One region of the Nonomuraea sp. NPDC049028 genome, then DNA from elsewhere that is predicted to be linked to it. Evidence: riboswitches for the same ligand, from Rfam matches in the RefSeq annotation. Region 1 holds a riboswitch; each other region holds the start of a gene.
What was found. Region 1 has a riboswitch for cyclic di-AMP ahead of ACGFJ2_RS20935 (C40 family peptidase). Riboswitches for the same ligand answer to the same signal wherever they lie in the genome.
Positions count from the first base shown of each region.

Region 1 (9,644 bases):
AGGATGCTGGCGGCGTCGATCGCGCCCTCGGCCGCGCCCGCGCCGACGAGCGTGTGCAGCTCGTCGATGAACAGGATGATGTCGCCGCGCGTGCGGATCTCCTTGAGCACCTTCTTCAGGCGCTCTTCGAAGTCGCCGCGGTAGCGCGAGCCCGCCACCAGAGCGCCGAGGTCAAGGGTGTAGAGCTGCTTGTCCTTCAGCGTCTCGGGCACCTCGCCCCTGACGATCTTCTGTGACAGGCCCTCGACGACGGCGGTCTTGCCGACGCCGGGCTCGCCGATCAGAACCGGGTTGTTCTTGGTCCTCCGGGAGAGGACCTGCATGACCCGCTCGATCTCCTTCTCACGGCCGATGACCGGATCCAGCTTGCCCTCGCGGGCGGCCTGGGTCAGGTTGCGGCCGAACTGGTCGAGCACCAGGGAGGTCGACGGGGCCGACTCCTGCGGGCCGCCCGCGGCGGCCGGCTCCTTGCCCTGGTAACCGTGGAGCAACTGGATGACCTGCTGCCTGACACGGTTGAGATCGGCTCCAAGCTTGACCAGCACCTGGGCGGCCACACCCTCACCCTCACGGATGAGCCCGAGCAGGATGTGCTCGGTGCCGATGTAGTTGTGACCCAGCTGCAAAGCCTCACGGAGCGACAGCTCAAGAACCTTCTTGGCCCGCGGGGTGAACGGAATGTGCCCCGACGGAGCCGACTGGCCCTGGCCGATGATCTCCTCGACCTGCTGACGCACTCCTTCAAGGCTGATGCCCAGGCTCTCCAGAGCCTTGGCGGCTACGCCCTCACCTTCATGGATCAAACCAAGAAGAATGTGCTCAGTGCCGATGTAGTTGTGGTTGAGCATCCTGGCCTCTTCTTGGGCCAAGACGACAACCCGCCTTGCTCGGTCGGTGAACCTCTCGAACATCTCGTCGCTCCTCACAGAGCGGTCAGTCAGGCCGGTAAATCCGGTCCCGTCATCCCGCATGCTAGCCCTGGCTCGGCGAACCGTGCCCACTGCCACTGACACGCTCTATAGCAGAGACGTTCCCCGGGAGCAGGGCGTTCACCCTCTATCCAACTACCGATCGGGGGTTACGTGTTCCCGATACGCCGCAAGCGAACGATGTTTAGGACGCTTCCGTGAAGCGCCTGGAATTGGTCGCCACGGCGCCGGCAGATCAACATGGATCGGCTTGCGGCCGGTGCCGGGGAGAGAGCCCGCCCGCGCATCGCCCATGCCTGATCCGTGAGCCATACGCAAACATCCTATGTAAGGAAGCGCGCCCGCCGCCAATCGATCGTGGTACGGCACCCGCGGGTCGCGGAATCTCGATCGTGCCACGGCACCCGGCAGGCCGCGAAATCCCGATCCCGGCACGGCACACGCGGCCACGAAATCGCCGGTCCGGTCAGCGAGGTTACCGATCCGGGCCATCGCGGTTACCGATCCAGAGCGTCGCCGCACCGGGGAGCCCACACCGGGGCTGGAACGCACCATGCCAGAAAACCGCCCGGAATCGACCGAGCGGGCAGCCCAAAATGATCACATATGGGCGATTAGAAGATCGCCGTCACGAACCGTCCAGCATTTGAGAAGCAGCTATAAATGATCATGCGCTTATGGCGTTCGCCGGGGTTCTTAGGCGAGCGGCATAAGCGCATGGTCAGGAGATGGCTCTCTAGTGAGCTTGTTCGTACTTCTCCACCACGGTAGAGGCGATTCGGCCACGCTCGCTCACCGGCAGACCGTGAGCCTTGGCCCACTGCCGGATCTCCGAGCTCTTCTCGCGGCTCATCGCACGCTGCCCGCCGCGACCGCGCCGACGCGTGGTCACGGCACCGGACCGACGAGCGTGCTGTACGAAAGGCGTGAGCGCGTCCCTCAGCTTCTTGGCGTTAAGGTCGCTCAGGTCAATCTCATAGGAGGAGCCGTCAATAGCGAAGCTGACCGTCTCATTGGCCTCGCCCCCATCGAGGTCATCGATGAGAATCTCCTGGATCTGCTTGGCCATCTACGCAATCCTTTCGCGGAGCATTGTTTCATTCGCCAGGGCAAACATATACCCGGAAAGGCGCGGAGACAATTCAGCGCTACAGAGATTCTGCTGAGCGGCGGCTCAGTTGTGGTTCTCGGCCTGATCCTGGGGGTTTGGACGGCGTCCGGCGGCCTCGGATCGGACCAACTTCACTACGCCAAAGATGAAGGCGGCGCCCACCACCACCGGTGGGATCAGCGCTGACAATACGTCGGTAAGGGCCTGCATTCGTCCTCGCCTCCACAGCGGACGGGGGTTTCGATGGGCGCTTTATCCACAAGCGGCCTGGGCATGAGCGCCCCTCATGCCTCACGAGGTGGACAACCGCCCGCACCCGACCATAGTGGTACACGGATGCCGTCCATGTGCCATGTGCGCCAACATCCGGCAACCCGGACGCCCCATAGCCTAATGCCAGTCTCTCCAGGCTCCTTACCGGATCAAGCGAAAATTTTGCGGAAAGACTTCTGTCCAGGCCCACAAGGCTCAGCGGAGATCTTTGATCACCCGCGTTCCGGCGAGCCGGTCGTGCGGCCCACGCTGCAGCGGCTTGTCGATCAAGATGAGGATCCCGACGCCGAAGACGAAGATTCCGGCCAGCACATTGAGCACCGGAATGCCCATGACCATCGCCGCTCCCGGATAGACCAGGGCTCGTTTCAGCAGAGCACCGCGCCGAAGGCCGCTCGGTTCGAGGCGAATCCTCATGATCGCCTTGCCGAACGTACGGCCGCTCATGGAATGCGCGGCCCAGTCATAGACCGTATATCCCAGCCCACCGAGCAGCCAGGCGAACACGCCGGGCAACCGGCTGTCGAACGCCTCCAGCAACCCGACAGTTCGGAAGCCACCCCACAGCGCGACGAACAGAATGTAATAGAAGACACCGAAGACGAGGGCTTCAATGAGCCGGGCGGCCAGGCGTTCCCACCATTCCGCGGGGACGGCGTCACTCCACGGCGGCAACCCGGTCATAACCCACCTCGCCCCTTCGGCGAACCGACCGCTACCCATTTTGCTGCCGCCCGCACATACAAAACAGAGGCTGACCGCTGGCCAGCCTCTGTTTCGCGTCCGCGAAGACTACTTGATCTTCACAACCACCGTGTTGCTGAACTTGTCGGCGAACGTCTGCTGCAGCGGCTTGTCCCAGAGCTGGGAGGCACCGTTCAGCGCGACGACGATCCCGCCGAGCAGCGACCCGACGAACGGGATGACGCCGAGGATGTATCCACCCCAGGTGCCACCGGCCCGCTTGAGCGCCACGTCGTTGGGCAGGCCGCCCGGAGGCAGCATGGTGCCCGTGGGCACGATCTTGATCCCCATGACCATCTTGCCGACCGTCTGGCCGCTCATCTTGGTCATGAAGAACTCGTAGGCGACGTACACCGCCGTCATCACGATGGCCACCACGATGCCGTAGAGCGTCGGGCCCATCAGGCCGGTCGTGACGCCGGTCGCGGAGTTGTAGCCGGCGAGCAGGATGGCCCCGAAAACGAGACCGATCACCCAGTTCGCGATGCCGAAGATGACACCGTCGATGATCCTCGCCACGAGCCGCTGCCACCACTCGGCGAGCGGGGCCGGGGCGCCGGGCGGTTGGACCCCGTGCGGCTGCGGCTGCCCGTAGCCGGGCTGCTGGCCGTACTGGGGCTGCTGACCGTAGCCGGGCTGGCCGTACTGCTGCTGCTGACCGTAGTCCGGCTGGCCGTACTGCTGCTGGCCGTAGCCGGGTTGCGACGGCTGCTGCTGGCCATAGCCCGGCTGGGACGGCTGCTGCTGCCCGTAACCGGGCTGCTGGCCGTAATTGGGCTGCTGGCCATAGCCGGGCTGCTGGCCCGACGGTGGCTGCTGGCCGTACTGCTGCTGGCCGTAGCCGGGTTGCGACGGCTGCTGCTGCCCGTAGCCCGGCTGGGACGGCTGCTGCTGCCCGTAACCGGGCTGCTGGCCGTATCCAGGCTGGGATTGCGGTTGCTGACCGTAACCGGGTTGCGATTGCGGCTGCTGACCGTAGTTGGGCTGGCCGTACTCGGGTTGCTGACCCGAAGCCTGCTGCTGACCGTATCCGGGTTGCTGACCGTAGCCGGGCTGCTGGCCGTAGTCCGGTTGCTGACCGTAGCCGGGCTGCTGCCCGTACTGCGGCTGTTGTCCGTACTGCGGTTGCTGCGGCTGCTGGCCGTAGCCCGGCTGCTGCTGACCGTACTGCGGCTGTTGGCCGTAGCCCGGCTGCTGCTGCCCATAGTTGGGTTGCTGACCGTAGGCGTCGTCCGCCCGGTAGCCAACGACCGTCGCATCCGGGTCGGGCTCGCCATAGGGACGGCCCGTGTTGTGATGTCCGTATTCAGATCCGCCAGGCGCAGAGTTCTCGCCGGATTCGTCCTGTGGATACGGCGGCTGTCCGGTGCTCACCGTGTCACCTCGCTTCGAGTGCGCATGTGGCACGTGTCAGGACACATGCCTGTGCTGCCCAACGTATCGACATAGGTATCAACAATCACCTTTCCCATTAGTCAAGGTCCGCGTCACCCGATGTCAGGTGGAGAAGCATGCGGGTGTTCCCCAGGGTGTTGGGCTTGACGTGTTCGAGGTCGAGGAACTCGGCGACACCCTCGTCGTACGAGGCCAGCAGCTCCGCATAGACCTCGGGTGAGACCGGAGTGCCCTGTACGGGGCGGAATCCATGCCTCGCGAAAAAATCCACCTCAAAAGTCAGACAGAAAACCCGGCGCAGGCCGAGTTCCCGGGCCGTTTTGATCAAGGAAGAGACGATCCGGTGCCCGATTCCGAAGCCTCGGAACTCCGGATCAACGGCCACCGTGCGAATCTCCGCGAGATCCTCCCAAAGCACGTGCAGCGCGCCACAGCCGACCACTTGGCCGCCGCGCTCGGCGATCCAGAACTCCTGCACGTCCTCGTACAGAGTGACGGTGGCCTTCTCCAGAAGCCGGGGCCCGGCGCCCGCGTAGGTGTCGACCAGGAGACGGATCGTCCTGACATCCGGCGTGCGAGCACGCCGGACGACGACTTCCGTGTCCGGGACTGTCACTTCGGCGACCTGCTCCATGGGTCTCCAGCGTACAGATCCGATTACGGCCTCCCCGTAACTCTGACGTCTCTCCCATCTCATGACATCTCGTGGTTGATCGAGCACGATGAGGGATCCCTTGGCCCTCAGGCTTCCATGCCTTGACGAACTTGGTGCAAAAAGGACATAAAGTTTGTCCTGCACCGGCAAGCACGAGATCACCTCGTGACCCTTCGGTTGTGAAACCTCTACAGACTTGGCAGTTCTGGTTGAGCACGAACCCGGAGTGCACTAGTGTCCAGCGACGATGTCACCCACGCGAGCCAGCGTGGAGACGCGCCCAATCCCCGTAAGGGGAGCCGGGGACCCGCCGGTGGCGACCTCATCCCGACGCCACCACCCATGGGGTGAATCCGAGCGAGTCGTTCGGTAGGGCTGCTCCGGCCCGAACCCGTCAGCTAACCCGGTAGGCGCCGATGAGAGGAGCTGGTTGGTGAAGCAGACCCGCGATCGCGAGACGAAGCCGGCGGGCGCTCAGGCCCGCCCTTCTGAGCTCCGGAAGATCCCCACCCGGTTGGGTGTCATCGCGGCGACCATCGCCACCCTCCTCTTCGCCGTACCCGTCGGCTCCGCCGTCGCCGATCCCAAGCCCTCGCTGAAGGACCTGTCCAAGCAGGCCGAGGAGCTCCACACCCAGATCGAGACGCTGAGCGAGGAGTTCAACGGCCAGCGGGAGAAGCTCAAGACCGCCAAGAAGTCGGCTGAGGCGGCCAAGAAGACGCTGTCCACCAGTGAGGCCGATCTGGCCGCGAAGCGCGCCAAGGCCGCGCTGCTGGCCCAGAACGCCTACATCAACGGCGGCTTCGGCCAGGCGCTGGCATTCGGCACCTCCGACGACCCCGAGAGCTTCCTCGACCGGGCGGCCACCACTTACGCGCTGGAGCAGCAGCAGGGCTTCGAGGTCAACCAGGTGACCACGGCCAGGCAGGCCGCCGAGCAGGCAAGGGCCAGCGCCAAGACGCGCATCGACGAGGTCGAGAAGATCGTCGAGGGCCTCGGCACCAAGCGCGACAAGATCACCAAGCTCGTCGCCAAGGTCGAGAGCAGTCTCTTCAAGCGGGCGATCGGCGAGGCGGGCCGTCCCGGCACCCGGGCCACGCGGGTCGACCTGCCGGTCATCGGCGCCGGCAAGGCCGCCACGGCCGCCAGGTGGGCGCTCACGCAGCAGCTCAAGCCGTACGTCTGGGGCGCCGAGGGGCCGACCTCGTACGACTGCTCCGGCCTCGTGATGGCGGCCTACCAGCGGGTGGGCATCTCACTGCCGCACTACACCGGCGACCAGTGGACGGCCGGACGGCACATCTCCAAGGAGGAGCTGCGCGCCGGCGACCTGGTCTTCTTCTATGGTGACCTGCACCACGTCGGCATCTACATCGGCGGCGGCATGATGGTCCACGCGCCGCAGACCGGCGACGTCGTACGCATCGCGTCCATCGCCCGCCGCCCGTTCGCGGGCGCCGTACGCATCGCCGACTGACCTCCGGACACCACGACAAGCACTCTGACAGCTGGGGCCCGGGCGGCTGGGCCGGTCGAACGGTCAGATGAGCTGGCGGCGGGCGGCCCAGGCCACGGCCTCGATCGCGGTGGCGACGCCGATGCGGTCGCAGATACCCCGAAGTCTCCGGCGTACCGTGCGTCCACTGATATCCAGTCGTCTGCCAACCCGATCAACCGTGACCCCCTTGGCAAGCTCCGCCAGCAACGCCAGATCCGCGTGGCTAAGCTCGACGCTCTCAGTGAGCACATACATCGGGAGCCCTCCCCCCAACAGCAGAACTCGAGACGTCTATGTCCGAGCAGAGCTGCAGCTCGTCTCGCAGACGGTAAACGCATTCTGGAAAGGTCGTCAAGCCAGCGGATACCGCCCTCTGACCATCGCCATTGACATGATCGGCTGTATGTGAAGTACTCGCCATATGTCGGCACACTTCGGGGCCCGATGAGGGATCACAGGCGCCCTTACAACGGCTCCAGCCCGCTCCCCAAGAGCGCCGCGAACCTGCTGAGCGCCGAATCCGTAAAACGCGAATATTCTTCGCATTCAATATGCGAAATATCGGAAATGTGGCTGCTTAGGGCAGTCTTTTGTACCCCCGCGCCGCCGGGTCAGCAGCGCCCGCCAAAGACCATGAACGGTTCATGCGCCAGAGGGAGAAGCCACTCGGCGCAGGCGGCCGGGAGATGCCCGCTCCCCGCGTTAAGGGACTGGCGAACGCCGCCGCCCGCGTTCTCCTACTCGCCGCAGGAGATCGGGCCGCTGTCAACCCGACAGCGGCCGGTACGGCCCGGCGTGGGAGCCGGGCCGACACTCTTCGGCGGCAGCCGGGTCAGTGGGTCGGCTTGACCAGTGGGAACAAGATCGTTTCCCGGATGCTCTTGCCGGTGAAAGCCATGATCATCCGGTCGATCCCGGCCCCCATGCCACCCGTGGGCGGCATGGCGTACTCCAGCGCCTGCAGGAAGTCCTCGTCCAGCTGCATGGCCTCCGGGTCGCCCCCGGCGGCCAGCAGCGACTGCTCCACCAGGCGCCGGCGCTGCTCGACCGGGTCGACGAGCTCGGAGTAGGCGGTGCCCAGCTCGGTGCCGAACCCGATGAGGTCCCACTTCTCGGTCAGCAGCGGGTTGTCGCGGTGCTGGCGGGTCAGCGGGGAGGTCTCCAGCGGGTAGTCCATGACGAACGTCGGCTGGATGAGCGTGTGCTCGACGAGGGCCTCGAAGATCTCCTGGACGAGCTTGCCCTGGCCCCACTTCGGGTCCCAGTGGATCTCACGCCCGTCGGCGAGTTTCCGGACCTGCTCCAGCGGGGTCTCCGTGGTGATCTCCTCGCCGAGCGCCTCGGACACCGCCCCGTACAGGGTGATGCGCGGCCACTCGGGGATGCCCAGGTCCACCTCGACGCCGTCGTGGACGACCACAGAGGTGCCCAGAGCGGCCACGACGGCCTTCTGGTACATCCGCTGGGTCAGGTCGGCCATGTCGTTGTAGTCGAGGTAGGTGCCGTACGCCTCGATCATGGTGAACTCGGGGTTGTGCGTGGAGTCCGCGCCCTCGTTGCGGAAGTTGCGGTTGATCTCGAAGACCTTCTCGATGCCGCCGACCACGAGCCGCTTCAGGTAGAGCTCGATCGCGATGCGAAGGTAGAGCTCCATGTTGTACGCGTTGATGTGGGTCTTGAACGGCCGGGCCGCCGCGCCGCCGTGGATCGGCTGCAGCATGGGCGTCTCGACCTCGAGGTAGCCCTCCTCGTGCCAGAAGTCGCGCACCGCGCGCACCGTGGCGCTGCGGACGCGGGCCATCTCCCGGGCCTCGTCGTTGACGATGAGGTCGACGTAGCGCTGGCGTACGCGGGCCTCGGGGTCGGTGAGGCCGACGTGCTTCTCCGGCAGCGGGCGCAGGCACTTGGCGGTGATCTGCCAGCGGTCGGCCAGGATCGACAGCTCGCCGCGGCGGGAGGTGATGACCTCGCCCTCCACACCCACGTGGTCGCCCAGGTCGACGTCGCGCTTCCAGGCCGCCAGCGACTCCTCGCCGACCTTGTCGAGCGAGATCATCACCTGCAGGTCGCCGCTGCCGTCGCGGAGTGTGGCGAAGCAGAGCTTGCCGCCCACGCGGTTGAGCATGACGCGGCCCGCGACGCCGACCTTGTCACCGGTCGCGGTGTCCGGGTCGAGGGCCTGGTATTTCTCCCTGACCTCCGCGTTGGTCGCCGTGCGGGGAAAGGTCACCGGGTAAGGATCGACGCCCTCACTGCGAAGGCGGTCGAGCTTCTCCCTCCGGATGCGCATCTGCTCGGGAAGTTCGTCGCTCACAGCATCAAAGAGTAGGGGATATGGCGAACTGCAAGGGCTCGTCACCTCTCTGCAGGGTGACTGCAAGAGCTCTCCCGTACCAATGACACATCGAGCTCAGGGGGGAACCGGCAAGGCGCCGGCCCAGGGGGAGCTCAAGGAGAGATCATGATGAAGAAGCTCGCGACCGGCCTCGCCGCCGTCGCCGCCACGAGCGCGCTGGCCTTAGCGCTGCCCTCGGCCGCCAGCGCCAGCACCGCGGACTCCGACTCCTGGGGCCCGGTTTACTCGCAGCACTACCAGGCCAAGGCCTCCGGCTGGGTCAGTGTGGACTGGAACGACGACGACCACGAGTCGAACACGATCACCGTCAAGGGCAAGCTCTGGGACCTGGACCACCGCAGCTACGACGAGGGCGGCAAGTGCGCGTACGTGAAGTTCCAGGCCAGCGACTTCGACGACAACTGGTCGACGGTCTACACCAAGAAGTACTGCGGCTACCCGGCCTTCAAGCGCTTCTCCTTCGACAGCGACGACGTCTCCAGCCTCCGCGTGAAGGTCTGCCAGATCGACCTCCACGGCTCCTACCCGCGCAACTGCGGCAGCTGGAGCGACCTGTACACCGGCGACTCCGAGTAACCGGCCAGGTAGCGACAGTCCACGAACGCAAGCGGCCCCCTCACCCGAGCGGGGGGCCGCTTGTTCATGTCGTGTTCCGGTTGTAGATCAGCCGCAGGCCGATGAGC
Region 1 covers NZ_JBICTR010000005.1:295,347-304,990, reverse strand. The annotation lists gene ACGFJ2_RS20965 (ATP-dependent Clp protease ATP-binding subunit) at 1-911, opposite strand, end outside; gene ACGFJ2_RS20960 (Lsr2 family protein) at 1,666-1,998, opposite strand; gene ACGFJ2_RS20955 (RDD family protein) at 2,509-2,997, opposite strand; partial or broken gene ACGFJ2_RS20950 (RDD family protein) at 3,106-3,585, opposite strand; gene ACGFJ2_RS20945 (hypothetical protein) at 3,622-4,506, shown strand; gene ACGFJ2_RS20940 (amino-acid N-acetyltransferase) at 4,529-5,086, opposite strand; cyclic di-AMP (ydaO/yuaA leader) riboswitch at 5,375-5,535, shown strand; gene ACGFJ2_RS20935 (C40 family peptidase) at 5,541-6,584, shown strand; gene ACGFJ2_RS20930 (LuxR C-terminal-related transcriptional regulator) at 6,648-6,860, opposite strand; gene lysX (bifunctional lysylphosphatidylglycerol synthetase/lysine--tRNA ligase LysX) at 7,438-8,919, opposite strand; gene ACGFJ2_RS20920 (hypothetical protein) at 9,067-9,537, shown strand; gene ACGFJ2_RS20915 (type III pantothenate kinase) at 9,602-9,644, opposite strand, start outside.

Region 2 (9,644 bases), on a different contig from region 1:
CGTGGGCGGGCCGATCTGGGTACGCGGCGGCATTCCGGTCACCTCGGCCGACGGCCAGGACTACGAGGTACGCAACCGGGTCACGCTCTGCAGGTGCGGAAGCTCGAGGAACAAGCCGTTCTGCGATGGCTCGCACGTGACCATCCGCTTTGCCGGCGCCTGACCCCGGTTCGACCTGACTCCGCGGCATGAGGAGGATGGGTTCATGAACACACGATCTATTGGCCAGGCCCATGTCGGCGCCATCGGGCTCGGCGCCATGCCCATGTCCGTAGCGGGGCACATGCCCGACGAAGCCCAGTCGATCAAGACCATCCACGCGGCGCTCGACGCGGGAGTCACCCTCATCGACACCGCCGACGCCTACACACCGTCGGCCGACCAGGTGGGTCACAACGAGCGGATCGTGGCCAAGGCCCTGGCGAGCTGGAGCGGCGACACCGGCGACGTGCTCGTGGCCACCAAGGGCGGCCACACTCGCATAGAGGGTGGCGGGTGGCAGGTCAATGGCCGGCCGGACTACCTGGCCGAGGCGTGCGAGCGCTCCTTGAAGGCGCTGGGGGTGGAGGCGATCGGGCTCTATCAGCATCACCGGCCCGACCCCGCCGTGCCGTACGAGGAGACGCTCGGCGGCCTGCGCGACCTGCTCGACGCGGGGAAGATCCGGATGGCGGGCATCTCCAACGCCAATCCGGAGCAGATCAGGCTCGCCCACGAGATCCTGGGCGGGCGGCTGGCCAGTGTGCAGAACGAGTACTCGCCGAAGTTCCGGACCAGCGAGCCGGAGATCGACGTGTGCGCGGAGCTCGGGGTGGCGTTCCTGCCGTGGTCGCCGCTGGGCGGCATCAGCTCGGCGTCCGAGCTCGGCGGCAAGCACACGGCGTTCGGCACGGTGGCGGCGGCGCGGGGCGTGTCGCCGCAGCAGGTCTGCCTGGCCTGGGAGCTGGCGCGCAGCCCGGTGGTGATCCCCATCCCGGGGGCCAGCAGGCCGGAGAGCATCATCGACTCGGCCGCCGCGGCCGACCTCGTCCTCACCGCCGAGGAGCTGTCCCTGCTTTCTTAGCTGGACGCTTCTTAGCTCTATAGCAAGTGGGCTGGGGCCGGCTGGTCGGCCGGCTCCAGCCCGCGCAGCTCGGCCAGGGTCTCATCGGCCCAGGCGAGCGCCGAACGGCCCTGTGTGAGGCCGAGGTTGAGCGCGTACCGGCCGAGCCTCGACCCGTCCTCGGGTTTGCACTCCAGGACGGCCAGCCGCTGCTGGAACCCCGCCCTGATGCGCTCGACCACCGCGATGGCCGACTCCCTGTCGAGCAGCGGAAGCAGGAACGCCTGGAGGGCCACCTCGCTGCGTATCGCACCGACCGGTTCGTGCTCGACCAGCCAGGAGCGCACCTGCTCCGCGCCCTCGGGCGTGATCGCGTACATCTTCCGTCCGCGCGCCCCCTCCGACTCGACCGCCACCAGCCCGTCGGCGGCCATCTTCACCAGCTCCGGGTAGATCTGCGTATGCCCGGCCTGCCAGACGTGATTGAGCGACCGCTCGAAGGATTTCGCCAGGTCGTAGCCGCTGGCCGGCCCCTTGGCGTCGAGGAGCCCGAGCAGCGCGATCCGTAGGGACATGTCGGCAAGCATAGCAAAGTGTTGACATGTCAATCCTTACATGTCACTCTCCACACGTGAATACTGACACGAAGCGCAGAGGCGATGGCCTCCTGCTGGTCGCCGTGCTCGGCGGCATGTTCTTAGGAATGCTCGACCAGACGATCGTCGGTACGGCCCTGCCGCGGATCATCACGGAACTGGGCGGCGTCGATCTCTACACCTGGGTCGTCACGGCCTACCTGCTGACCTCGACCGTGACCGTGCCCCTCTATGGAAGGCTGTCGGACCAGCACGGCAGGAAGCCGCTGCTGCTGATCGGCATGTCCGTGTTCCTCCTGGGGTCGGCGCTATGCGGGGTGGCGCAGGACATGACGCAGCTCATCCTGTTCCGCGCGTTGCAGGGCTTGGGCGCGGGCGCGCTGCTGCCGCTGTCGATCGCCCTGGTGCTCGAACTGTTCCCGCCGGAGAAGGGCGGAGCCCGGGTGCAGGGCGCGATGGGCGGAGTGATGGCGCTCAGCTACCTCGCCGGGCCGTTCCTGGGCGGGCTCTTCACCGACCACGCGAGCTGGCGCTGGGCCTTTTATGTGAACGTGCCGATCGGCCTGGTGCTGATCGCGATCATCGTGCTGCGCCTGCCGCGCCGGCCGGGACATGGCGGCGGACGGCCCGACTACCTGGGCATCGGGGTCTTCACAGTTGGCATCAGCTCGCTGCTCATCGGCCTGACCGAGAAGGGGCTCGACGGCCACACCTGGACCAGCGTGCCGGTGATCGGGCCGATCGTGCTGGCTCTGGTGTCGCTCGTGGTGTTCGTGGTGGTGGAGATGCGGGCCGAGGCGCCCATCATGCCCATGCACCTGTTCCGGAACCGTACGTACACGCTGGTCAACGTGACCTCCTTCTTCACCGCCTTCTGCATGTTCGCCGGCGTGGTGTTCCTGCCGCGCTACTTCCAGGAGGCGCTCGGCGCCAGCGCCACCGAGTCGGGGCTGCGGATCTACCCGCTGACCCTGGCCATGGTGGTGGGCAGCATGGTCGTGGGCGCGCTGATCAGCCGGACGCGCGTCTACAAGCCGTGGCTGGTGGCGGCGCCGTTCCTGCTGGTCGTGGGCACGCTGTTGTGCGCCGGTCTGACGCTGGACACGCCGCCCTGGGTGCTCGTCGGGTGGATGGCGCTGATCGGCCTCGGCATGGGCCCGATGCTCTCCGGCCTGACCGTGGCCGTGTCGAACTCGGTGCCGCCCCAGTACATGGGTACGGCCTCGGCCAACCTGACGTTCTTCCGCCAGATCGGCGGCTCGGTCGCCCTGGCCCTGGCCGGCACCGCCTACACCTCCGTCATCGCCACCGAGGCGCCGCTGCACGGACTGGCCGCCGCGCACGCCTCGGCCGCGGCCCTGGTCATTCCCTCGCTGGGGGTCGCGGGCGCCCTCGTGGCGCTGGTCGCCCTGATCGCCATGCCCGGTGTGCGGATCGACCGGGAAACCCCACAGCCCAAGGTCGAGGCCAGTTTCGCGTCCTGAGCGCCGTCATGCGAAGCTGTCCTTGTCCCCAACACCAGGAGGTCCTCATGGCGGAAACACCGGAGCCGGAAGTCGACGAAACTCCCGAGGACGAGATGAAGCGCAAGTTCCGCGAGGCGCTGGAGCGCAAGCGTAACCAGCATGCTGACTCGAGCGCGGGTGGCAGGGGCAACGACCCTTCCAAGATTCACGGCGCTCACGGGCCCGCCGCCAGCAAGCGTTCTTTCAGGCGGAAGAGCGGCGGTTGACCTGAGCTTTTCTGGGGGTACGGCATGCCGTACCCCCCTTTTTTCTTGACCCTCTAGGTAGATCTTCGCCCGTTTCATGGGCTTATGTTTGCCTTTGTCCGGTTCGGTACCTATAGTTCATGGAGTTACCAGCCGGTGACTTTGGGGCTTCAACAGGGGAGTACCAACCGGCAGGCGCCGAATCCCGCTCGCGGGAACCGGGGAACCAACGTTCCTTAGGGGTGAATCCGACCTCGGTCGGTAGGGCATCTCCACGTCCGAACCCGTCAGCTAACCCGGTAGGCGAGATGGAGAGGACACCTACCGCATGCGTAACCCCCGCGTCGTGCCGCCAGCCCGCGTGTTGTCGTCCGCAGACTGACCGGCGCCTTCCCCCCGCTCTTCCACGCTCCGCGTAGCGACCGTTTGGCGTCTTGCCCGGCTACGCCCACCTTTCACGAGCGCGATCCCCTTTTCCCGTATAAAGGACTTCACTGCTTCATGTCTGTTCGCTCTGCTATGCTCACCGCCGCCCTCGTAGGCGCGATCTCCATCAGCGCAGGCACCGCCGCACACGCCGACACCGGCAACGACAAGAAGGTCCTGCTCAAGGGCAAGACCACCGCGTCCTACTTCTGGGACGACTCCTCCGGCCGCGCCGGGGACACCGGGCTGCCGGCCAGCGGCAAGCCCATGCAGAAGGGGCTCGCCGCCAGCCCGAGCTGGCCGCTCATGACCGAGGGTTACGTCGTCTACAAGGGCAAGAAGATGCCCTTCTTCGTCGGCGACCGCGGTCCGGGCGTGCCGTCCTCCAGCGGCGTCATGCTCGACCTCGACGCCAAGACTTTCGCCGCCCTGACCGGTGGCCGCTTCAACTCCAGCACGCTGGGCGTGGACGGCAACGGTGGCGCGGGCCACATCAAGATCGACTACGTCATCACCAAGTGGGGTAGCGGTCCGGGCAAGAAGAACTACCCGCAGCCCTTCTCGACCGGTGCGTACGCCGTCGTGGACCGCAACCCCGCCAAGCCCCCGAAGATCGTGGCCGAGGGCGACAAGCCCGCCGCGGTCAAGCCCGCTCCCGCCAAGGCCGTGCCGGTGGCCGCCAAGAAGGCCGACAAGGCTGAGGAGAAGATCGTCGAGTCGAACGCCATCGGTGGCGCCGCCGCGGCGGTCGCGCTGGCGATGTTCGGCGGTGGCGTGACGGTCGGCCGCGACCGGATCCGCAAGCTCGTCCGGCGCTGACAACCGTCAGGTCCGAAGACGGTCTTGCTGACGGCCGTCAGGTCCGGAGCCGACGGCCTTGATGGTCGTCGGTTTCGGAGCCGGCGGTCTTTGCGTCGCGGGAAACAGAATGTCATTCTGACCTCGTGACCACGCTTGCAGCCGCGAACGGCATCGAGATCGCGTACGAGACCTTCGGCTCACCCGGCGGACGTCCCCTGCTCCTCATCATGGGGCTCGGCGCCCAGCTCATCCACTGGGACGACGAGCTCTGCGAGCTCCTGGCGGAGCAGGGCCATCACGTTGTCAGATTCGACAACCGTGACTCCGGACTCTCCACACACCTGCACGACGAGGGCGTTCCCACACTGGGGACGTCCTCTTCGTATCTGCTGGACGACATGGCCGACGACGCGGCCGGGCTGATGGACGTCCTCGGCTGGCCCGCCGCCCACGTCGTGGGCGCCTCGATGGGCGGCATGATCGCCCAGACGCTCGCCATCCGGCACCCCGAACGGGTCCTGACCCTTACCTCGATCATGTCGACGCCCGGCCCGGACGTGGCCCCGCCCACGCCGGAGGCCAGCGCGGTGCTGCTCGCCGCGCCCCCGACCGATCGGGACGCCGTGCTCGCCCAGTCCTTGAGGACGTGGGCGGTGATCGGCTCGCCCGGCTTCGACATGGACCGGGAACGCATCCTCCGGCTGTCCGGCCAGGCGTACGACCGGTGCTTCGACCCGCCGGGCACGACCCGGCAGCTGGCCGCGATCATGGCCTCCGGCGACCGCACGGAGCAGCTCGGCACGCTGGGGATCCCCGCCCTGGTCATTCACGGCGAGGCCGACCGGCTCGTCCCGGTTGCCGCCGGCCACGCCACGGCGGCGGCGATTCCAGGCGCCACGCTGCTGACGTTCCCCGGCATGGGCCACGACCTGCCCCGGCCGCTCTGGCCGGACATCGTCGGCGCCATCACCAAGCTCACCACGAGCTGACGCACCAGGAATCAGGCCGGTCAGGGATCAGGCTGTTCAGGGACCAGGCTGTTCAGGGATCGGTGGAGGTCGGTGGCTCGTGTCCGCCGCGCCCGGACGCGAGCCACCGGATCTCTCAGACCTCCAGCTTCTCCTCGATCCCGCGGAGCTGGTGCCGGGCCAGGGCCAGGTTGGCCCGCGCCCGGTCCAGGGCGAGATAGAGGAAGAGCCCCTTGCCGCCGCGGCCGGTGATCGGCCGGATGATGTGGTACTGGCCGCCGAGCGTGATCAGGATGTCCTCGATGGAGTCCTTGAGCCCCAGCGAGTCCATCGTGCGCAGCTTGGCCTTGACCACCTCCGTGTTCCCCGCCGCGGCGACCTGGAGATCCAGGTCCTTGGAGCCGCCGAGCGCCCCCAGCGCCATGCCGCTGCCGTGATCGACGATCACCGCGCCGAGCGAGCCGTCGATCGTCATCATCTCCTTGAGAGAGACGTCCATGCTGGCCATGCCTTCCTCCGTTCAAGCTCAGTGAATCCGTGCTGAGATGGCGGCCACGCTGGCCGCCGTCTTGCGCCCCTCCAGCCGGAGCAGCCCGAGATTGGTGCCGGGCTCAGCCAGGACTGCGAGGACGATGGTGGGGCCCGCCGCGTAGAAGGCGGCGAAGCCGGCGGTGCCGGAGATGAGCGTCTCCTCCAGTACGCCCTGGCCGGTCATGATCGTCATTCGCCTGCTCAGCGCGAGCAGCGCCGCGGACAGCGCGGCGACCTGCTCGCCACTGTCGTCGGCGTTGTCGCAGGCGATGCTCATGCCGTCAACCGTGCAGGCGACGCTCCCGCTGATGTCCGGAGTGCGCTCGCGCAGGAGAACCATCTCCCTGAGCACCTCTTCACGCAGCTCCACCGGTGGCCTCCTTTGCGGGCGGGGGAACCTCATGTCAGCTCCTCCAGCGCCTTCTTCAGGCGCATCAGCAGGGCCAGGTCCGTGGGGTCCGCCGTGACCGGCGGGCCGAGCGGCAGGCCCGGGGTGCGGGGATCGTGCGGCGGTCGTTGGCCGGCGGCCACGCGCCCCCGCTGCGGCAGCGCCCCCTGCCCGTCTCCGGCGGTCTTCGCCCTGTGCTCACCGGTCTTCGTCGCGCTCTCTTCCGGGGCGCGCGTGGTGGTGGTCGGCTCCACGGGCGGTGCCAGCAGCCCGGCCGCCGCCATCCTCCGTACGGCCAGCAGCACCGAATAGCCGGACCTGCCGATCCGCTTGGCCAGGTCGAGCGGTGTCGCCTCGGCCCCGGCCCCGGTGAGGACCTCCCACTGGACCGAGTCCAGAGTCACCCCGCTGCCCGGCAGCCACTGCGCCGGCCGTACCGGAGCCGTGTCCAGCTGCGCGGACGGCCAGATCTGCGCGAGATAGGCGCGGCGGCGCGCGCACTCCCGCAGCAGGCCCGCCACGTCGAAGAACCACTGCCCGCCCAGCCAGTGCTGCTCGCCCGGCCGGAATTTCGGCCGCGACCCGCCGGCCGGCAGCAGGAAGAACGCGGCGTCCAGGACGGCCCCGAGCACGCAGTACTGCAGCTCGCCCAGCGTGACGGGCCCCTCCTCCAGCAGGCGCGCGCAGCCCCCGTCGGCCTGCAGCCTGCGCAGCGCCGTCTCCGGCAGCCGCCCGCGCGCCGCCAGCAGCCGCTCGACGCCGGGGGTCTGGGCGCACTCCATGTACGTGACCCGGCCCTCGCTGAGGAAGATCGTCCCGGCCCGGCCCACGCGGAGGGCGCCCGTGGCCCGTTCACGGGCTAGACCGGTCAGAAGCGTGTCCAGCGGTGCCATGGCTCAGGTGAGCAATTGGCGGGAGATGTTCAGCAGGCGGTATCGCGCCAGGGCGAGATTCGACCGTTCCAGGTCGAGGCGCAGGTAAATGACGAGCGGCCCCTCGAATACCGTTTCGAGGAATCTCAGTAAATGATGGCCTTTGTCGGTAGTGACCAGCATGTCGTCGATCCGGACAGTTTCGCCGGGGCAGGAGCGGGCCAGGCCGTCCATGGTCGCGCGCAGTGTCTCGGTCAGGGCGGCGGCGGAGCTCTCGGCGTCCACGCCCTGCGGCGGTCCGCTGATGGCCACGGCCATGCCGCTCGTCTGGTCCACCAGCATCGCGTCCAACGCCCCTGGTATCGCCATGACCTCGGTCAGGCAGTCATCCAGTCCCAGCACGTGACCCTCCCACGCCGTCATGAGGACTGGGACAGCGTAGGAGCGGCGGATGACGGCCGGGTGATCGGATAAAGCGAGATATGTATGAGGTTAAAGATGTCTACGGCCAAGGTGGAGAAAAACCTAACCGCGACGGAGATTTCCTGATTAGGGGTATTGCTTGCGACATTTAAGAGTATTGCTCACATTATTCTCGGCCCAGCTCGCCAGTATCCAATGGATACTCTGGAGAATATGAAAATTCTTCTCTTTGGCGCGACCGGCATGGTCGGTCAGCGCATCGCCGCCGAGCTGGCGGCCCGCGGCCACGAGGTGACCGGTGTCAGCAGGTCGGGACCGGTTAAGGGAGATGTGCGCGACGCCGCCACGCTGGGCCGCGGCCATGACGCCGTGATCTGCGCGATCGCTCCGCCCCGCGACGGGAGCGAGCCCGAGGGGCCGTTCCTCGACGCTCATCGCGCCCTCATCGACGGCGTCCGCGCCGCCGGGGTCGGGCGGCTCGTCGTCGTCGGCGGCGCCGGCGGCCTGGAGGTGGCGCCCGGTGTCGACCTGGTCGACACGCCCGGCTTCCCGGACATGTACAAGAAGGAAGCGCTGGCCCAGCGGAGCGCTCTCGGCCTCTACCGCGAGGTCGACGACCTCGACTGGACCTACGTCTCCCCGGCCGCGGAGATCGCGCCCGGAGAGCGCACCGGACACTTCCGTGTCGGCGGCGACCAGCTTCTCACGGACGCCGAGGGCAACAGCCGCATCTCCGCCGAGGACTACGCGATCGCGATCGCCGACGAGGTGGAGAAGGGCGAGCACCCGCGCCGGCGCATCACGGTCGCCTACTGAACTCCGTCCGACTCCTTAAGGTCCGACTCCTTAAGGTCCGACTCCTAAAGGTCCGACTCCTAAAGGTCCGACTCCTCAAGCAGGTCGTCCGCCTCCTCCATGAGGCCGCCCGGCTCCTCGGGCAGGAGGGCCTTCTCGTCGGGCTTGTGGACGAGCACCTTGTCCACGTACGACTTCACGGCGGCCGCGATGCCCACGTCGGCCCCGGCCGCCTCCGACAGGTACCACCGGTGGTCCAGCACCTCGTGGAACAGCTGCGCGGGCTCCAGCTTCCCGCGCAGCCGGGCCGGAATGCCCTCGACCGTCGGCTGGAACACCTCGGCCAGCCACCGGTGCGCCACGATCGCCTCGTCCTCGTGCCGCAGGCCCTTGGCGACCCGGAACCCGTCGAGGTCGTTCAGCAGCCGCCTGGCCTGGTTCTCCTCGACGTCGAGCCCGGTCAGCCGGAGCAGCCGCCGCTGGTGGTGCCCGGCGTCGACCACCTTGGGCCGGACGATGAGCCGCCCGGTGCCGACCTTGCGCCGCACCATCATCTCGGCCACGTCGAAGCCCAGCAGGTTGAGCCGCCTGATCCGCTGCTCCACCCGGTGCCAGTCGACCTCCTCGATGATCTCGTCCTGGGTGATCTCGTTCCACAGCCGGTGGTAGCGGGTCACGATGTCCTCGGCGGTGTCCATGGGGTCGATCGACGGGTGCAGCAGCCCGCCCGCCTCCAGGTCGAGCATCTCGCCGAAGATGTTCATGTGCGCGGTCTCGATGTCGCCGAGCCGCTGGCCCTCGCTGATCATCGGATGCATCTCGCCGGTCTCCGCGTCCACGAGGTAGGCGGCGAAGGCGCCCGCGTCCCTGCGGAACAGCGTGTTCGACAGCGAGCAGTCGCCCCAGTAGAAGCCGATCAGGTGCAGCCGCACCAGCAGCACGGCCAGCGCGTCCAGCAGCCGGGTGAGCGTGTCGGGCCGCAGCGTGCCCGACATGACCGCGCGGTAGGGGAGCGAGAACTGCAGGTGCCGGGTGATCAGCGCCGCGTCGAGCCCCTCGTCCCGGCCGGTGACGAAGGCGATCGGCTCGAC
Region 2 covers NZ_JBICTR010000003.1:414,952-424,595, reverse strand. The annotation lists gene ACGFJ2_RS12855 (CDGSH iron-sulfur domain-containing protein) at 1-163, shown strand, start outside; gene ACGFJ2_RS12850 (aldo/keto reductase) at 206-1,063, shown strand; gene ACGFJ2_RS12845 (PadR family transcriptional regulator) at 1,081-1,617, opposite strand; gene ACGFJ2_RS12840 (MDR family MFS transporter) at 1,674-3,122, shown strand; gene ACGFJ2_RS12835 (DUF5302 domain-containing protein) at 3,170-3,370, shown strand; cyclic di-AMP (ydaO/yuaA leader) riboswitch at 3,536-3,670, shown strand; gene ACGFJ2_RS12830 (hypothetical protein) at 3,851-4,594, shown strand; gene ACGFJ2_RS12825 (alpha/beta hydrolase) at 4,720-5,565, shown strand; gene ACGFJ2_RS12820 (hypothetical protein) at 5,681-6,052, opposite strand; gene ACGFJ2_RS12815 (roadblock/LC7 domain-containing protein) at 6,071-6,445, opposite strand; gene ACGFJ2_RS12810 (hypothetical protein) at 6,475-7,356, opposite strand; gene ACGFJ2_RS12805 (roadblock/LC7 domain-containing protein) at 7,360-7,737, opposite strand; gene ACGFJ2_RS12800 (NAD(P)H-binding protein) at 7,972-8,574, shown strand; gene ACGFJ2_RS12795 (DUF4032 domain-containing protein) at 8,634-9,644, opposite strand, start outside.
Region 2: another riboswitch for cyclic di-AMP. It lies ahead of ACGFJ2_RS12830 (hypothetical protein); the one in region 1 lies ahead of ACGFJ2_RS20935 (C40 family peptidase).

Region 3 (9,644 bases), on a different contig from region 1:
TTCGGCTGCGGAGTTTCAAGGAGAGCTGCGCAGTTTCAAGGAGAAGGGCCTTGGGCGGACTCGGCTCCGGTCCTCATTCTCTGGCTCGGCGCCCTCCAGCTCCCGCCTTGACTTATGGTGCTGCGCCCCCACCGTAAGTCGTACATATCTGTTCGAGTTAATGAGAATCGGGGGTAATGGTGGTGGTGCTGAGCACGGAAGCCAAGCTGGTTCTCCTGGCGGCCGGACTGATCTTTCTGTTGGTGTTAGTGCTCGGCGTGTGGAAATACCGCCAGATGGTCGTCTCGGCCGAACACATGGCTCATCCCTACGTCGACATCGCGCATCGAGCCGCCTTGCTCTACTCGTTCGCTACGCTGCTGCTCGCAGTCTTTGTCGCCCTGAGCGGCTGGTCGGCGTGGGTGAACCTGGCTGCGGCGGGCATCGTGATCTTCTTCTTCGTAGCCGCAATCGGGACCTACGCCTACCACGGCTGGCGCCGTGACACCGACAACCAGTTGCGCCATCCGGTACGCGGCACAACCGCGTTCATGGTCTCGCTGATCGTCGGCGAGATCGGCGGCTTCGCCGTACTTCTGGCCGGTTTCGTGCAGGCACAACTGCTGTGACGCGGGCGGCGTTTAGAGATCATTCGTCGGGCAGCAGATAGCGCCAGGAGACCGCGAGCGAGGCACCCGACCGAGCACGGAACACCCGCCACCCGCCACGCTGGTCCGCGTCGCGCGGAATCAGTCGGATGGCGGCCATGGCGGCCTTCCCGGACAGGTCGCGGGTGCGAACGGGTGAGCCCGCGGCCCGTGGTTCAGGCACGCCCCTCGGCCAGGGTCGGGCCTTGCCACCCCTCAATGTCGTCTGCTCCGCGACCAGCCGTACGCGTCTGGACACGTAGTTCTGGCCCTTGCCCGTGATGCGCCGGGCGAGACGGCCGAAACGATCGCGTGCGTCGTACAGGGCCTTTGCGTAGGAGCCGCGCGTCTCGTCAAGGGCCGGGATCCTCACTTCTCGCTTGCCTCCCGCCGTACGGACGCCCAACACCGTGGTGGGTGCGTCCATCACGACGGGGGCGCCGGGCCGGGGCGTGGCCGTCGCCGGCTGGCCCGACAGATCGCGATCAAGCGCCGCGAGCAGCTTGTTCAGATCGGCCTTCGCAAGCCGCAGGGTTCGGGCCGCATCCACGATCGCCCACCCGTCGGCGTACACGACGACCCGTGGCGGACGGATCGCGAGCAGTCCCGGGGGGAGGAAGCCGCCCTCCAGGCGCCACATGGCCACAGGCCCTTTGTCTGTCGCGACAGGTAACGCGGAATTCCATCCCGCGGCCGACGCCGAAGCGGTGGGGGTGTCGGTCCGGCCGCACGATGTGGTCACGAGCAAGGCGGCGAGGATCAGTGCCAGGGGCCTGTACCTCATACCGCCCATCATGCGAGCGACGGGCGCAAGGTTCAAGCCGATGCTGTGGCTGGCGGGTGCCCGTACGTTCCCCTCTGCCACAGCGGCTGAAGCGGACATGGTGCTCCGGCGATCGGCGGGCCAGGCGGCCACTGTCATGTCAGTCCGGCCATCGCGACGGCCCAGCAGCTGGGGAGAGATAGGGGCGTCGTCTCATCGATACATGCATATTGCAACTTCGACATGTCTTCCAGAGGGCAAGCCTGCTACGACAATCCGTCGTACAAGCTCACCCCTCAGAGACGAGATTCCGATGACGGTGAACCCGAGGCCATCAGCCCGCGTACCCAATAGCACCCGCCTCCTCTAACGCCTGCGAGGTGCCCGCATTGGGACGGCGCCTGACGCGGGGTGAGGCGGAAGATTCCCGATCGGGAGGTGACATGAGCTGGACGGGCCGACGCTGGATGGTCTGGCTGCTGCTCGTCACACTCACCTCCGGCATCGTCGCCGGGCACGTTCTGGAATGCCAGGATCGGTCGGGGCACACGAGTTCGCAGCTTGTCGCATCTGGTTCTCCAGGCGATGGCGCCAGGGTGGCCTGCGCCGCATCTCACGGACCCGCGTCGATGTGCGTGGCCGTACTGACCACGGCGATCGCCTTTCTGCTGGCCCTGGCATTGCCGAGCGAGCGGCGCAGTGACGCCCGTGATGGTCGCGGCTGGAGGCTGGTACAGCGAGGGAGGGAGCCACCGGCGGCCGATCTGGCTTTTCTTTCGGTTCTGCGGATTTAGGAGGGTCGTTCCAATCCGACCCGTCCTATCCGATCCCCCATTTCCGAAGGAGAGATTCCCCATGACCGTCGCACACCGGATCACCATGCTCACCGTCGCCGGAATCGGCGCCGTCGCCCTGCTCACCGCCTGCGGCTCATCCACCCCCACGACCACCGCCGCCGGTGCGGGAGCCGCTCCGGCCGCCTCGTCGAACGACGGGGCCAGCGCAGATGTCACGAACATGGACGGCATGGACATGTCCTCGTCGAAGCCCAAGGCGGACTTCAACGATGGCGACGTGATGTTCGTCCAGATGATGCTCCCGCATCACCAGGAGGCCCTGCGGATGGCCAAGTGGGCCCAGACCAACGCCTCCAACGCCAAGGTCAAGGATCTCGCCATGAAGATGCAGATGGAGGCGCAGCCGCAGCTCAGCAAGCTCAACAACTGGCTCACCGCCTGGGATAAGGAGCCCATGGCCGACGACGACCCGATGATGACGTCGATGCCCGGCATGATGTCCTCCGCCGAGATGACCAAGATGCGGCAGATGAAGGGTGGCATGTTCGACCGCATGTTCACCCAGATGATGATCAGCCACCATCAGGGCGCCATCAAGGTGACCCAGAACGAGATCGCCAGGGGCAGCAACGCCAAGACGAAGACGATGGCCAAGACCATCCAGACGAGCCTGCGCAGCGAGCTCGCTGAGCTGAAGCAGCTGCTCCCGACGCTCTAGCCGCGGCGGATCCCGTACGGCGCCCGGCCGTACGGGGCCGAGGCATGCCAGATTCAACCAGCGGCTTTGACCACGGAGGTCACGAAGCTGAGTTTCACTCCGCTGACCTGCCCAGTGACCTCCCAGAACCTTCCCTTCCGAAGAACGGACCGAGCGTCTGGCCAGAGGGCCGGGGAGCGCTCGGCAGCGTCACAGAACAGCCACCGGAGGTGGCGGCCGTGCGCGATGGGATCGTGGACGTGGACGACGTGGCTACAGGTGGCGCCGTTGTGGCCCGTGATGTGTGTCCGCGATGGACGAACAGCCCGCCGACAGCAGGGCGAGTTGAGCACCTGAACACTCCGGAGATGGCGCGCGTATCCACACATGGGCGGCGGCCTTCCGCTATGCCGGGTAGTACGTCCTGCCCTCGAGGCCAATCGGCTCGAACAGGCTAATAAAACCCTTCACTTCGGTACTATTCGCCCCAGATCTTGGATGTTTACGAGGAGGCATCGTAGTGGCTGCGCCGACAAGGCTTGGGCAGATGGCAGGGGCCACAGCGCTGGCATTGGTCACATTAGTCTCCGCCCCCGGCACCGCCGCCGCCGCGCCGTCACCTGCCAAGGCCAGGGCCAAGTTGGTGAAGCTGAACGAGCGGGCCGACAAGGTGGTCGAGCAGTACAACCAGGCCACCGAGGCGTACAAGAAGGCCAAGCAGAAGTACGACGCGGCCAACGCCGACCTCGGCCGCAAGACGGTGCGCTCGGACGCCCTGCGCGCGGATCTCGTCACGGTGGCGGTCAACCAGTACCAGTACGGCGGCTTCGAGAACTGGCAGACCTACGCCGGCCAGGGCGAGACGCTGAGCAGCATGGCGGCACTGGGCCAGATCGCCACCGAGCGGTCGGCCAAACTACGGGCGTACGAGGACAGCATCAAGGACCTGCGCGACCGGCGCAACGAGGCCAAGAATGTCCTGGCCGAGGCCGACAAGGCGCGCGAGAAGGTGGACGACGACAAGACCGAGGTCGAGAAGCTGATCGCCCAGCAGACCAAGATCCTTCGCAAGCTCGGCGCCTTCAAGTCGGGCAATCCCAACAGCACGGGAATCAAGTACACCGGCCCGGCCTCGGGCAACGCCCGCATCGCGCTGCAGTTCGCGTTCGCGCAAGTGGGCAAGCCGTATGGGTACGGCGCCAATGGGCCGAACTCCTACGACTGCTCCAGCCTCACCCAGGCCTCCTGGCGTACCGCCGGGGTCGCCATTCCCCGCACGACGTACACACAGTGGGCCTGGGGCGCCAGTCGTCGCGTCTCGCTGGACGCCCTCCAGCCTGGGGACCTGCTGTTCAGCAAGGGCCTGGGACATATGGGCATGTACGCGGGCAACGGGAAGATGGTCCACGCGCCGCAGACCGGAGACGTGATCAAGGTCGTCGAGCTCGACGACTACTGGCGCAACCGCCTCCTCGGCGCAGTCCGCCCATAAAGCCGCCGCCGAGCCCCGCACGTCGAAATGGCGCTGGAAGTACTGGCAACGTGGAGCTATGTGCGTTGTCCACAAGGTTGCACACTGTGGCCCCGTATCAACGATCCCAAGTAGCATGAAAACAAATCGCGGCAGGAGGCCACAAGAAGATGCGGACGTTGGGCGACCTGGAGTCGGTGATCATGGACCGGATGTGGTCGTACCACCGCCCCGCCGCGGTGAGAGACGTGCTGAAGGATTTGCGACAGGATCGCGAGATCGCCTACACCACCGTGATGACCGTGATGGACAAGCTCTACAAAAAGGGCCTGCTGAAGCGCGAGCCGGTGGGTAAGGCGTACGTGTACAAGCCAGTCGGCACCAAGGAGTCCTACACCGCCGAGCTGATGCGCGAGACGCTGGCCAGCGGCGGTAACCAGGCGGCCACGCTGGTTCACTTCCTTGAGCGGCTGACCCCGGAGGAGGCTGCCGCGCTGGAATCCGCCCTTCAGGTGTTCCCGGCGCACACCCGTCGATCATGACGGTCGCCCTGGTCCTCGTCGTCTACGCCGTGGGTGCCGCCACGGTGTTGCCGCGACTGCTCGTCAAGGCCGCCTGGGCCGAGCGGGCCCCCCGATTGGCGATCTCCATGTGGCTGGCCGCGGACATCTCCGCGGTCCTCTCGGCGGTGATGGCCGCGCTGAGTGCCGCGATCCCCGGCGACGCGGTCGGGCACGGGTTGGCCAGGCTGTTCGAGGTGTGCAAGCAGTTTCTCGGCCACGGATCCGACGTCGACGTGGCCTCCGCCGGATTCCGGCTGGCCGTCCTGGTCAGCGGGTTCATCACCGCACGGACTGTGTTCTGCGTGATCAGGGTGCTGCTGACCTCACGGCGCGAGCGTGCCCGGCACTCGGAGATGCTGAGCCTGCTGGGCCGGCGTGACGGCGAGTTGGACGCGGTGGTCCTGGAGTACGACGAGCCGCTCGCGTACTGCCTGCCCGGCAGGGCGAACAAGGCCGTGATCACCACGGCGGCGCTCCACGCTCTGCCGCCCGAGCATGTGGCCGCGGTGCTGGCGCACGAGCGAGCCCATCTCCGGGGACGCCACCATCTTCTCCTTGCCCTGGCTGAAGGCCTGGCCAAGGCATTTCCTGCTCTCCCGCTGTTCGCAACGGCCAAAGCGGAGGTGGCCCGCCTGGTGGAGTTGCGGGCCGACGATGTGGCCGCGGGACAGCATCCGCGCCTGCACCTCGCCGCGGCTCTGGTCGGTCTGGCCACCGGGCGGGTGCCCGCGTTCGCGCTGGGCGCTGCAGGCGAGAACGCGTTGAGCAGGGTGCGCCGCATGCTCAATCCGGCCGCGCCGCTCCACCGCCGCGAGCGGCTGGTGGGCACGGTGGCCGTCACCTTGTTCCTCGCAGGACCGGCGGCTCTGGCGGTGTTTCCGGGGGTGAGCGCGCTGATCGCGCATCATTGCCACACGCTCTCGCTGCTCTGAGCTCAGGCGTACAGCAACTCCTGATCGATCACGAGGGCCGCGGTGACGCCCTGACCGGCGGCGATGATCACCTGGCCAGCCGGGGAACGGCATGGACGCCCGCCTGGCCATGTCGCCGGCCGCGAAGACTCCCTTCACCGAGCTCTGCCCGAACTCGTTGACCTCCACCAAGCCGTCCTCCAACATGGCGCAGCCCAGTTGCTTCGGCAGGTTGCTGCGCTGGCGGACACCCGACCCGCAGCGACTGGTAGCCGCCACCGAGGACGGCACGGTCTATGGGCCCAAGAACGGCGGGCCGGACTTCACCGTCGCCTTCCGCCCTGCGAGATCATGAACCGCTACGCCATGATCGAACGGTGACGGCCGGCATACCGCTGCTGCCTGCCTCTGGCAGAGCTTCGACGTCTCACCTGCCTGACCACGACGGCAACGCAGAGCACGCCCGCGAACACGACCCCAGACACCGCGATGCTCTCCGTGGAGGCCGTCGGCAGGACGACATCGGTCTCCTGCGCCTTCCCCGCCGCCTGCACGACCCCTTTCCGGACCAGAGGCGTCCGCGGGTTGCCGCCCGTCAGGACGAACGTCTCACCCTCCCCGAACTTCTCCTTGACCTTGCGGGGAAGGCCGTAGCCGACGACCTTGCTCTGGTCCCTGTCCTTGCGCTTGAGCCACACCTTGTCGACGTTGGCCTCGATCGTGGAGATCTGGTCTCCCTGTACCTTCTCGACGATGCCCGCATGGTCGATCCGCTCCACATCGCGTGACCCGCTCCAGTCGTAAAAGACGATGGCGCCGGGCTCCGGCTTGTCACTCCAGGCGTCCTGCTCCTTGAACCACTTGGCGTGGTCGACGGTGTAGGCGAAATCCCCCACGTACTTCTCGACGCCCGCCTGGTTGGCGGCCCAGGTAATGAACATGTCGCACCATGGGGCGGTCTTGAAGTAGGGGTCGCTGTTGTCCACGTTGGCGTAGTACCAGTTACCGAACTTGCTGTAGCCGTCGGTTTTCTCGCGATAGCCGAGATTTTTCTGGGCAGCGTCGAGCAGCCCGTCCACAATGGATGGCATAGGTCCGGGGTTTGACCCTTTCTCCTAATGGCCTACCGGGTTAGCTGACGGGTTCGGGCCAGGAGATGACGCCCTACCGCCGCATCCGTGGCGGATTCACCCCATGCGTGGATCGCTCCAGGCTCTGGTTCCCCGGTTCCCGCGGCGCGGGCCTCGGCACCAGCCGGCCGCCTCCACCGCGAAGGCAAGTCACCGGCAAGTACGAAGGACTGTAGTAGGTAGAAAGGGTGACTGGTTACCGAAATGAGATTTTTGGCATAAAAGATCTATCCAACGCAGACCGACCAATACCGTGCGCTACACGTTGTTATACGCAAGGCAAGCACCGCAGCGGGTCAACGCGTGATCACTCAATCACCCTCACCACGCCTGCGAGATTGCGCGTGTGGACGGGCACCAGTTTGACGACGTCCCCCGCCTGCGGGGCTTGGATCATCTTTCCGTCGCCCCAGTAGATCGCGGCATGGGAAATGTAGCCCGGGTTGGTGGGGTCCAGCCGCCAGAAGATCAGGTCACCCGATCGCATCTGGGAAAACGGGACCCGGGGTCCACTGGCGAACTGCTGATGCGTCACCCGCGGCAGCCGAATACCCGCCCTGCCAAAGGCCCACTGGATCAGGCCGGAACAGTCGAAGGCGTCAGGTCCCTCGGCGCCCCAGACATACGGGGCGCCCAGTTTGCTCTTCGCCGCCGCGCACGGTCGGCTTGGGCGTGTAGGCCCGGAAGGTCGATGGTTCCACCCCCACCGTTCCCACCCTCCTACCGCCGAGCGGTATCGCCGCCGCATCGACGATCTCCATGGAGCTCACACTTTTGCGTACTCGAACCCGCTCGATCATTTGTTCAGGCAGCGGACGATTCGCGACCACAAGCAGGTGTGGCTCCCGCAGACGGTCGAGGGCCGCCACAACAGGCGGTTCAGGCGCCGGCGAGCTTTGCCCGGCTTCCCGGGTCCAGCCCGAAGACGCCGGGGCGGCTTCGCCGGTCGCTCGTAGTCGACGAGGGCTAACATCCCCGCCATCAGCGTTGCAACCACGAGTCCGGCCACGAGGTACACCGCTCGGGGCAGCACGCTACTACGGTTCATAGTCACTGCGACATTATGCACAACCCGAACAGCGACACAGCGGCCCACGCTCAGGCACGGCACCACGCCGTGGTAAAGGTAAAGGATTAATGGCTGAACCCTAGGCCACACAGGGCCTTCGGGTCGGCTTCCAAAGGTTTCGCTTGCGCTGGCCATTTGGCTTGCATACCTTTACAGGCCCAAGGCCGCAGCGTTCCGATGGTGGCCTGTAATGCCGAGACCGCGTCTCGTCTGCACCGGCGTTGTGTGCAGATCGCAGCCGCGGCCGCCGAGTCCGCTTTCTCGCGGAGCCGGGGATCCACTTTCTTGGGGTGAATCGGTGCGCCCGTCCCAACGGGGCTCCGTAGGGCACTTCCACGCCCGAACCCGTCAGCTAACCCGGTAGGCGGCATGGAAGCAAGGAGCCATTCCCCGCATGTCCAAACACCTCTTGCCGAACTACGGCAGGTCCGCCCGTAAGCACGGCCTCACCCTCGCCGCAGCGGCCGTGGCCAGTGCACTCATCACCAGTACGCCCGCCTTCGCCAGCGACCACGCCAGCGAGACCCAAACTGGCGTCTCGCGGTCTGCGACTTCCTCCCAGCCCCAGCGCCAGGTCACGGCGGACGCCGTGCTGAAGCTGGCCCAGCAGCAGGTGGGGACGACGGAGAACGCCAGCGGCGGCGGCACCCGATTCCACAGCTGGTACATGACTTCCCCCAGGGCCCAGGAGACTCTGGCCCGCGACGGAGGAAGCCTTCAGGCCTACGCCAACGCTCCGTGGTGCGCCATGTTCGTCTCTTGGGTCGGTGAGCAGACCGGCGTTAGGCCGACGATGGGATGGGACGCCTATACGGTCACATGGGCGCGGTGGTTCAAGAACAACGGACGCTGGGGCACCCTTGCCAAGCCCGGAGCCGTCGTTTACTACGCATGGGGCGGCGACAAGAGCATTACTTCCATCGACCACATGGGCCTGGTGAAGAAGGACAACCGCGACGGCACCATCACCGCGATCGAAGGCAACACCGGCAATGGGAAGGTCGAGGAGCGGGTGCGACCCAAGTCCGACGTCGTCGGCTATGGCTATCCGCAGTACAAGTCCTGACATCAGGGAAGCCGTCGCTTCGGCAATTGCTGTAAGAGAGCTGCTATGCGGTTATCCGCGCATCAGCATTAGCGGCCGATCCTACTATGTCATATAGTGAAAAGTCGGCTGGCTGGTCCTCCCGGGAGGGGACAACCGCAGCCATCCGTTCGGACGTACTCGGCATTCGCCCCCGTGATGCCGGGCACGTCGTCCTAGGAGATCGACTTCCGGTCGTGCCGAGGCCTAGCCGAGAACCCCAAGCAGGTCCCGGCAAGCGCGTTCGCAGTCACGGCAGGCCTGTGCACAGATGCCACAGTGGGCGTGCTTGGTGTGCCGCCCGCACTCGTCGCCGCACGCCTTGCATGCCTGGGCGCAGGCTTCGAGGACCACACGCGTCATGTTCGCGTCATAGCCCGTGTGCCGCGAGAGCACGCGCGCAGTGGTCTCGCAGATGTCCGCGCAGTCCAGATCGCTGCGTATGCATTTGACCATTTCGGCCACCATGTCCTCACTCAGGCAGGCGTCCGCGCAGGCCGTACACGTTTGAGCGCACCGGAGACACTCTTCGA
Region 3 covers NZ_JBICTR010000002.1:151,047-160,690, reverse strand. The annotation lists partial or broken gene ACGFJ2_RS07075 (hypothetical protein) at 1-137, shown strand, start outside; gene ACGFJ2_RS07070 (hypothetical protein) at 177-608, shown strand; gene ACGFJ2_RS07065 (hypothetical protein) at 628-1,410, opposite strand; gene ACGFJ2_RS07060 (hypothetical protein) at 1,833-2,183, shown strand; gene ACGFJ2_RS07055 (DUF305 domain-containing protein) at 2,245-2,904, shown strand; gene ACGFJ2_RS07050 (C40 family peptidase) at 3,431-4,375, shown strand; gene ACGFJ2_RS07045 (BlaI/MecI/CopY family transcriptional regulator) at 4,525-4,896, shown strand; gene ACGFJ2_RS07040 (M56 family metallopeptidase) at 4,893-5,849, shown strand; gene ACGFJ2_RS07035 (CHAP domain-containing protein) at 6,188-6,919, opposite strand; cyclic di-AMP (ydaO/yuaA leader) riboswitch at 6,934-7,088, opposite strand; gene ACGFJ2_RS07030 (C40 family peptidase) at 7,266-7,706, opposite strand; cyclic di-AMP (ydaO/yuaA leader) riboswitch at 8,263-8,409, shown strand; gene ACGFJ2_RS07025 (CHAP domain-containing protein) at 8,422-9,093, shown strand; gene ACGFJ2_RS07020 (four-helix bundle copper-binding protein) at 9,319-9,644, opposite strand, start outside.
Region 3: another riboswitch for cyclic di-AMP. It lies ahead of ACGFJ2_RS07035 (CHAP domain-containing protein); the one in region 1 lies ahead of ACGFJ2_RS20935 (C40 family peptidase).